Regions from separate parts of the Clostridium moutaii genome, predicted to be linked through region 2. Evidence: riboswitches for the same ligand, from Rfam matches in the RefSeq annotation. Region 2 holds a riboswitch; each other region holds the start of a gene.
What was found. Region 2 has a riboswitch for S-adenosylmethionine ahead of cysC (adenylyl-sulfate kinase). Riboswitches for the same ligand answer to the same signal wherever they lie in the genome.
Positions count from the first base shown of each region.

Region 1: another riboswitch for S-adenosylmethionine. It lies ahead of AB8U03_RS08325 (ABC transporter permease); the one in region 2 lies ahead of cysC (adenylyl-sulfate kinase).
Region 3: another riboswitch for S-adenosylmethionine. It lies ahead of AB8U03_RS08415 (DUF2325 domain-containing protein); the one in region 2 lies ahead of cysC (adenylyl-sulfate kinase).

Region 1 covers NZ_JBGEWD010000006.1:171,277-174,562, forward strand. The annotation lists gene AB8U03_RS08320 (ABC transporter substrate-binding protein) at 9-1,076, opposite strand; gene AB8U03_RS08325 (ABC transporter permease) at 1,107-1,931, opposite strand; SAM riboswitch class I at 2,132-2,233, opposite strand; gene nifB (nitrogenase cofactor biosynthesis protein NifB) at 2,322-3,286, opposite strand, start outside.
Region 2 covers NZ_JBGEWD010000001.1:403,307-406,592, forward strand. The annotation lists gene AB8U03_RS02100 (adenylyl-sulfate reductase subunit alpha) at 1-732, opposite strand, end outside; gene cysC (adenylyl-sulfate kinase) at 737-1,336, opposite strand; SAM riboswitch class I at 1,647-1,757, opposite strand; gene AB8U03_RS02110 (hypothetical protein) at 1,959-2,315, shown strand; gene AB8U03_RS02115 (YeiH family protein) at 2,368-3,286, opposite strand, start outside.
Region 3 covers NZ_JBGEWD010000006.1:194,179-197,464, reverse strand. The annotation lists gene nifH (nitrogenase iron protein) at 1-292, shown strand, start outside; gene AB8U03_RS08430 (hypothetical protein) at 454-696, shown strand; gene AB8U03_RS08425 (sensor histidine kinase) at 1,181-1,630, shown strand; gene AB8U03_RS08420 (ATP-binding protein) at 1,634-1,876, shown strand; gene AB8U03_RS08415 (DUF2325 domain-containing protein) at 1,861-2,145, opposite strand; SAM riboswitch class I at 2,253-2,365, opposite strand; gene AB8U03_RS08410 (oleate hydratase) at 2,591-3,286, shown strand, end outside.

The sequences.
Region 1 (3,286 bases), on a different contig from region 2:
TATTCATATTATTCTTTGACTATATAATTGGGCTGCGATCCCAAATTGCCATATTTGTCAAATTGATGAGTCACTATATCGCTAACCTTTACCTTTGCATTTTCAGGAAGTGCCCCGCTTGTTTTACTGCCATCTATCCACTGCTGTATATCCTTATCTTTTATAACTCCGTCATCTGCATAATAGTGATTGGCGCTTACAGGTACTCCTATGGCATCTGCCACCCACTTATTGACCTTGGCACGTTCTTTTTCATCAGGTACACTCTTGTTGATATATCTTTCTGCTTTTTTAATCGCCACTACAAATTTTGCAACTTCATCTGGATGCTGTTTTATAAATTTATCTGAGAAATAATAGAGATAAGTTCCTCCATTCTCACCAGCTATAGGCCTGCTTGTAGTTAATATATTTCCTATACCACTGTCTTCAATAGATTTATAAAAAGGAGGATGAACTACAGCAATTTGAATAAGTTCTTTCTTTAATGACAAAACCTGTTCTATATCCGGCATCTGAACCCATTCAATTTTGTCTAAAGATATATTGTTTTTAGCAAATAATATATCTGATAAAAAATCTACACAAGAATTTCTAGAGTTTGTTCCCACCTTAACCTTTCCTGGATATTTGTTGATATCTGCCAGTGTTTTTATAGGTCCATTTTTATTGCTTATCCACCACATATGTTGAAGGTGGGTATCGGTTACACTATCTGGCGGTTCAACAATAGATCTTGTTACACCTTTTACTTTTGCCCCTCCTTCAGATGCAATGGCCAGATTATTAGGATGGGCATCCCCAAAATCATTATTCCCATTTAATACTGATGGAAGACGCTGCGCCGGTTGAGTATCACCTGTATACTGTATTTTTAAACCCTGTTCTTTAAAATACCCCAATTTATCCGCTACTATAATAGGTGCAGCTGTGCAATCTTTTCTGCTCCAGGTTTTAAGAACCTGAAGCTCTCCATTTTTTCCAGCTGAAGCTTGCTTACTTCCTCCGCATCCGGAAAAAATTGATGCTGCCAAAGCCATTGAAACCACTGTTGAAATTAATTTTTTACTTTTCACATTTAATCCCCCTTAAAATATTCAATATCTTCAAGATACAAAAGAATCTTGTTTCCATACAACAACCTTTTTTTCTGCAAAACCTATGAGTTTGTTTATAAGTATTCCTAAAACAGCAATTGTAAGTGCTGCAGCAAATAACCTGTTAATTTGGAAATTAACTTCTGAGTTCAATACCATCCACCCCAATCCTGCACTTGCTCCTATCATCTCTGCTGCAATAAGCATTAAGAATGCATTCCCGGATCCCATCCTAAGTCCTGAAAATATACTCGGTGCAGCACCTGGTAAAACAACCTTATAAAACAGTTTTATTTTAGATGTACCCATTGCCTGGGCTGCTTTAATAAGCAGCGGGTCAATAGTTTTTACTCCAGTTATGGTACTGAACAATATAGGCCATATGGATACCCAAAATATTATAGATATTTTAGCCACTTCTCCAATTCCAAATAATAAAATAAAAACAGGAAATAGCGAAAAAGGATTGACCTGAGCCAAAATTTGAAGCAGTGGATCTAAATACTCTTCTAACTTTTTAAAACCTCCGGCAAGCAAAAATCCCAAAGGTACAGCCACAACTCCGGCAAGTAAAAATCCCACTGCAGCCCTCATAAGACTGACCCTAATATGAATAAACATTTCATGTTTTATTATAAGACTCACAATTGTACCTACTGTTTCCGTAAAGGTAGGTATAAATTGATGGTCGACTATTCCAAGTATAGGTGCCACCTGCCAGAAAACCAAGAATAAAATAATAGCTATACTTTTTCTGAAAGTCCTAATTAATACTTTGCCTGCATGCTTCTCATGTACTTTATTTTCCACATAACCTTTATTCTCTATATTCATTGATTACCATTCTCCTTTTTTGTCTGAATATTGAGTTTTTATAAAATATCCGAAAGCAAAATACAAAAAACACCAGAAACTTATCTCTACAAGAAATAAGTCTCTAGTGTTTCTAGTCAACTTTTTGTAATTCTGCGAAAAAACCTATATAAAATAAAAAACTTCCCTGTAAAGATAGAACACAAGAAAGTAATCTTTGTCTCTCATCTTTCAGATATATAATCTGCTGGAATTGGCACCGTTAAATAAATTTAGGTTGCCGGACATCATAGGGCCAGTCCCTCCGTCTCTCTTGATAAGAATTTTATTCAAATTATTTGATTATGTTACTTACTATACCAAATAATATATATATTGTCAAGAAATAAAATTAATTTTTTTATTTTTTTTCTACTTCATCAATTCCACTGCCTTTTCTATTCCCTCTTCTATGGTGCTGTACATCTGAAACACCTTTATCCCTTTTTCACGAAGCTTGATTACAGGTTCAAAGCCAATGCGCAATACAAGTACTCCATCACAATCCTCCACACATTTTATAATACCGGATATTCTATCATCATGCCCAGTACATTCCTGTGGACCTTTACAATATATCTCAACATTTCTTTTCTCATGAAATTTAATATTCTCTTTTAGTACATCATATATATACAGCTGGGATACATGTCCAAAATGTTCATCTATATAATCTCCTGAGCTGCTGGCCACGGCAAATCTATAGTCCCTGTTCTCCTTATCATCTATATGGATTTTCTCAGGCTTTTCAAGAGAAATTATATTCTTCCTGTAATCCCTGAACTGAGCTGATACATCTTTATTCAGGTTTCCTATGGCATCCGCCCTGCACTGCCTGCAATGATACATCTGTTTTAAATGGGGTTCGCATTTTTCTCTCATGTCCTTCAATTCAGATTCATTTACAGTATCCCTGTTTTCAAATACACTTCCCTTTACAGGTATGAGAGGCATTATATTGGTCATATAGGCACCACATTCTTTAACCTTTTTCACTATTTCAGGGATATGGGTATCATTAATTCCCTTTATCATCACAATATTAACCTTTGTCACAATACCTTTTCCAGCAATATATTTTAGTCCTGATAATTGATTATTCAGCAGTATCTTCCCTGCTTCCTCCCCTACAAAAGTCTTTCCCTGATAATTGACAAATTTATAGATCTTACCGCTTATTTTAGGATCAACGGCATTTATTGTTACAGTAACATGGGTAATCCCCAGCTTTATTATTTCATCAGCATAGACAGGGAGCATTAATCCATTGGTAGAAAGACAGAATGTAATATCCCTACACTCTTTTTTTATTAATTCTATGGATTTTTTTGTCTCTT
Region 2 (3,286 bases):
GGTATCTTTACATCTCAGAGCAATAAACCTCATTTCAAAAGTTGTCATTTCAGCTCCCGCCCTTATTCCCATTGCATATCCTGCTCCAGTGTTAAAAGGTGAATACCACATTTTATGTTTTGAAAAGTTAGGGTTATTGGGTTTATATATTCCTGATGTCCCTCCTGTGGCACATATGACAGCCTTTGCATAGATTACATAAAATCTTTTATCATGGACAGAAAACCCATAAGCGCCTATTATCCTTCTATCTTTCTGTATATAATCTATAATATTTATGCCATTTAGCACATTTATGTTATGTTGATTATTGACTTCTGCCGCAAGTATTGGCTTGATGTTTTCTCCATTTATCTTTATACTTCTTTTGCCTCTCTTTACATATCTTCCTCTTGAGTCTTTTAAAATTGGAAGTCCCATCTTCTCCATCTCATAAGTTACATTGTTGAGCCTTTTAGCTGTGGTATATACTAAATCTTCCCTTATGATTCCATTAAATTCTTTCTTTACATAGTCCACAAAGGATTCAGGAGTCTCACCTTCATTTATGTATGCATTTAAGGCATTTATCCCAGCTGCAAGACATCCACTCCTCTTTATATTTGCTTTTTCCGCAATTAAAACATCTATTTCTGGAGATGATTTAGCTGCTCTAAGTGCAGCAAAGCAACCTGCAGTGCCTCCCCCTATTATCAGAATATCAGCAGCTAGTTTTTGAATTATAAATTCCATTTAATCACTCCTGCCTTTTACAAGATAAAAAGTTCAATATTTTATTCACACATTGTTCAGTACTATTTGATTGAGTGTATATAACAATTTCAGGATTATCAGGTAACTCATAAGGAGAATCTATACCTGTAAAGTTCTTTATTTCACCCTTTCTGGCTTTTTTATAGATTCCCTTGGGATCTCTACTTTCACAAACTTCAAGAGGACAATCTACGTATACTTCTATAAAATCCTTACCCAGCAAATTTCTGATTTTATTTCTATCCGCCTTAAATGGTGATACAAAAGCTGCAATTGTAATAATCCCTGAATCCACAAACAATTTACATACTTCTGATATTCTTCTTATGTTTTCAACCCTATCCTCTTTGGTAAATCCAAGATTTGAATTTAAACCATACCTCACATTGTCGCCATCCAAAAGATAAGTAAGCCTGCCAATATCATGCAGCCTAGTTTCCAGTGCAGAAGCTATAGTGGATTTTCCTGAACCGGAAAGTCCTGTGAACCATATAAGCATTCCCTTTTGATGAAGCAATTTTTCCCTCATTTCTCTATTTACCAATGTTTTATGCCATTCTATATTGGTTGATTTTACATTCAATAAAAATTCCCCCTTATTATCCAGAACAAATAATTACAAGCATACATCTCTTAGTATTAATATTGTGCACTAAACTTTGTCATTCCTATACTTTTCACCATTTTAGTAAAAAGTGTGTTGAATATATCCCCCTTTTCAACTTTTATTTATTCTCTTAAATGCATAAATAAGAAAAAGCCAAGCATAGCCTATTAATAGAGATCATATATAATCTCATCTCTATACTAAGCTAGCTTGGCCTCTAGTTTTTCTAGTCAGTCAAACAAAAAACTTCCTATGGAGAAACCCATAGGAAGCTATATCCTCTCGTCTCTCATCTTTCAGATAAATTCACACCTGCTGGAATTGGCACCGTTAAATATACATATATTCAGGTTGCCGGGCATCATAAGGCCAGTCCCTCCGCCGCTCTTGATAAGAAGTTTCATATTTAATTTTGTATTGTAAAAAGTAAATTATATATAATATATAACCTTTTAAGTTTTTTGTCAATATAAAATTTAAAAACAATTAATAACTTTCTTTAAATATAAATTTGCTTATTATGAGAATTTAAAATAAAATATAAAATAATATATGCTACGTGGATATTGTGGATATTAATAAAAGGAAGTGCTTAATAATGGATAAAAATCAAATCACATGCATACAAAATGTTCGTTTTATTTTTAATTTTTTTGAGCTTTCTAAGGGAAAATCCATTTTAAAAAATATTGATGACAACACCAATATGACTGCTGAATCATTGAGAAATTTAGGACATTCACTGCAGCAGCGTTTTTCAAGGATTGCCTCCATGGTAGAAATTTTGCAATCTTCCCATGATAATTGGGAAATCGCCAGAAAAAAAGATAGGATCATCATGGAAACAGAATCTTTTGATTTTAACGATGCAATTAAAATATTATCGGCAAAAGGTTTCAAAGATGATGAATACATCTTGAAGGTGGAATATGAAAGAAAATGGGGAATGCTTTAAATTTTTCATTATAAGAAAAGAGACATCTTAAAAATTAAGATGTCCCCTTATTTTATAAACTAGACCAATAAGAACCTAAAATCAATATAGATACTATATATCCTAAAATAACATTGACAACTGCACCGGCAGAAAATGCAGCAAAGGGTTTCCAGCCAACAGCTGTTAATTGTTTAAACCGGGTAGTAAGTCCAATAGACAGGAAACAAAATGTAAATGCCCAGGTTCTGATTTCCTTAATTGGAGCAATTACATTGGAATTAATTGATGTGGCTGCAGCTGGTGAAACATTTGAAAGCAAAATAGTGAGAAATATTGAAGCTATAAAGAATCCAATGACAAATTTCGGAAACCTATGCCAGATATCAGAGGCATTGGCCTTTGTCCCACTTTCTTTATTCTCCCATTTCGTAATTGAGATTATAGCTAAAATAAAGCACCAGATTCCAATAAACATATCACGACCAACCACTTTCATGAGGGTGAATGTAGTAATAGCTTTATCGCCAAATGAACTGGCAGCCGTGACACCTGCAGCATCTGCAAATTCAGATGTGCCAATCCACGCACCTGCCGGCCCTGCTGGTATACCAGCCAGTTTTATAAACACTGACAGTGCGAAAATCATAACAACTGCCCAAGCTACCACAAGAGAAATAGCTACGGAAACTTCCTCCTTTTTTGTCTGTATAGCACTTCCTACAGCTATGGATGCTGAAACTCCGCAAATGGATCCGCCTGCTCCCAAAGTAGCAGCAAACCTTTTATCAAGTCCCAACCATTTTGTACCTACAAAATAAATTGTCAAAAATGTAGAAACAGCAATTACAGTTGCCTGTAAAAAAGCAACAGGCCCAGCTTTTACAATCAGTGTAAATGGAAGTGTGGCACCTAAAAGTACAATACCCACTTTTACATATAATTCTGTTCTAAGTGCTGTTTCAAACCATTTTGGAATAGAAAATAAATTA
Region 3 (3,286 bases), on a different contig from region 2:
TGGAGGAATTATCTGCAACAGCAGAAAAGTAGTAAATGAAAAAGAATTACTGGAAGCATTTGCAGAGGAATTGGGGACACATCTCATTTATTTTGTTCCAAGGGATAATGTAGTTCAAAAAGCTGAAATTCATAAGGAAACTGTAATACAGTTTGATTCAAAAGCAGAACAGGCCAATGAGTATAGGAAACTTGCAAAATCCATAGAAGAAAATGATAATTTTGTGATTCCAAAGCCCATGTCACAGGAAAGGCTTGAGCAGATACTTTTAGAACATGGTGTTATAGAATAAATTATTCACTGTAAAAATGAAAGTAAATGTGATTGTGGGGAATGTTAAGTAAATTATCAATAATTCTTGACTTCAGATGAAGTTTCCCTATAAGAAATTCTAATACCATCATTCTACGAATATGGGTGTTATTAGACATTGGATAAAAGGAGAGTTTTATTATGGATAAAAATAAATTGAAATTATTGTTGGTGATGGTTTTCCTAATAGAAATTGCATTGCTTTTGGTTATTTTCAAGCATATCTTATTCAATAATATAGCATTGGTGAAAAATATCTTTTTTGTTGGAGTTATAATAACAAGTGTAATTTTGTACAATGTGATAATGAATGCAATATTTAATCTTTTAGCTGAAGGGGAAAAAGAAAATGAGTATGAAAGCCACGCTGAATGGTATATCTGAGGTTATAATGGCGGTTATTAAAAATAATTATCATCATGGCAAAACTCAGCAGCATTACATACTCAGTAAAAAAGCTAAATCCCGTAGTTGAAGGATTGTTAAAGGGTATTAGTACTGGACATTGGGATTTGTATTCCCATAAAATTGTATCTTGATTTAAAATAACTTTAATATTATAAAACTTGTATAATGTGGTGTACTGGAATAGTTATTCTAAGAAAATTTATAATAGAATTATCTTAAAACTGGGAAATGAGTATAGATTTGTATAAAAGTCAAATTTGTACTCACTTCTTTTTTGGGGTATATTCTATATATATTTTTATTTAAATTATTTAACAGTATTGGACTTATTCTTATATACCTAACTAAAAGGGAATAAGTTCATATATTATATGTATTCTTCTCTTCTTTGGAATATAAATATGCTCAGTCCCAGGAATAAAACTGTCCATGCAATCATTATTACAGCTGCAGACAAGGTATGGCAGATAAAATACAGGAGAAAATCATAAGGGAGAAAAACATTCAGAGATCCAAAAGTGAACTTGTGACAAATGTGGCCCATGATATAAGAAGCCCTCTCACCAGTGTCATCGGGTTTTTGGAAATGGTAAAAGACAGGGAATACAAGTCCCGGGAGGAAAGGGATAAATTTGTAGATATTGCCTTAAAAAAAGCCAGAACCATGAAAAAGCTCACAGATAATTTATTTATTTTTACAAAGCTTGAAAGCACAAATGTGAAATTGAATTTTTCAACAATATGCTTAAATGACTTGATCTATCAAGTAGTGGATGAGTTTTTAGTTATTTTTGAGGAAAACAATCTTAAACTGATAGACAGTATAATTCTTGAAAATCTGATGGTGCGGATAGATGTTGACATGTTTTTAAGGGCTCTCAACAATTTGCTTTATAACGCCCTGGAATAAAGTGTGAAACCTTCTGAAGTTAAATTATCTTTGTCAAAAGAGGAAAACAGGGCAGTAATATCCATAAGCAACAGCTGCGACAATCTAAGGGAAGAGGAGATTAAATTGCTCTTCGAAAGATTTTATAGGGCTGATAAATCACGGGTCAATCCAGACAAAAATTCGGGCCTTGGGTTATCTATAGCAAAAAGTATAATTGAGCATTATCATATAAATTATACTCAGAATATCTATTTATTCATATAAATATTTATATTTTTATATATATTTGACCAGGAATGCTTACAAAACATTACGGTAACATTATTTCGTTTTGAGCGCTCTTTTACTATTTCAGCCATGTTGTGTCCTATGTAATCTGTAAGAACCATTACTAAATCCATATTTGATGGAATAATTATTTTCCTGTCACCCTTTTTACGCCCAGTAACATGTATTATTTTATTAAATCCATTTTCTTTTAACTTGTTTTTTATGTTTCCAATTCTGTCTCCGCCGACTACTAAAATCCCCATTAGTTATACCTCCAATTTGTATTTTATTTTTGTAATATAATTAAAAAAGCTATTTTTCTTTAATAAGAAAAAAAGCTTTTGATAACAATTTTATAAAATTAGCATTTTTCTTATCTTTCAAAGTGATTCAATTCACTTTGCAGGAATTAACACCGGTACATATGATATGTCCGGTTGTCGGGTTTCAAAGGGCCAGTCCCTCCACCGCTCTTGATAAGAGAACATTATTAAATTATATAAATTTTATTATACTACAATGTGATTCACAGTGCAAATAAATATTGAAAAATTATTTTTACTGATGCGGATTTCATAGTTTTTAATATGTATTAAAAGAGACAATGAGGATATATTAAAAAAGAAATGAACTTAGACATCTAAGTGTTTGTAATTATGATTAATTTAATTTAAACTGTAAATAAAACTAAAAATGGAGGAAAATTATATGAAGAGAAAATTAAGCTCGAATAACATAAAAGCATTAATTGTAGCCTCAATAGGTATATCAGCAGCAGCAACCATTATAGCCACTATAGGTGGAAAAAAATTTAAAAATAAATCGAAAAAACCAATAAAATCACTGGCAGGTACAAATTATGGTGAGAAACAAGTTTATTTTATTGGTGGAGGATTGGCTTCTCTGGCGGGTGCAGCTTACCTTGTAAGGGACTGTAATTTTAAAGGAGAAAATATCCATGTTATCGAGGCAATGAGGATTCTTGGGGGCAGTAATGATGGTGAAGGAAATGCATCAGAGGGATTCATATGCCGCGGCGGCAGGATGTTAAATGAAGAGACCTATGAAAACTTCTGGGAGTTGTTTTCAAGCATTCCATCCCTGGATTTACAGGGTAAAAGTGTTACTGAAGAAATTCTTAATTTTGATCATTTGCATCCAACCCATGCACAAGCACGTTTAGTAGATAAACATGGATCAATTCAAGATGTAAAAAGTATGGGATTTAATAATGCCGACCGCATGGCTCTTGGCAAATTAATGATCACACCAGAGGAAAAGCTGGATGGTATGACCATTCAGGGATGGTTTAGCCGTACGCCTCATTTTTTTAAAACTAATTTTTGGAATATGTGGCAGACAACTTTTGCTTTTCAAAAATGGTCCAGCCTTTTTGAATTCAAA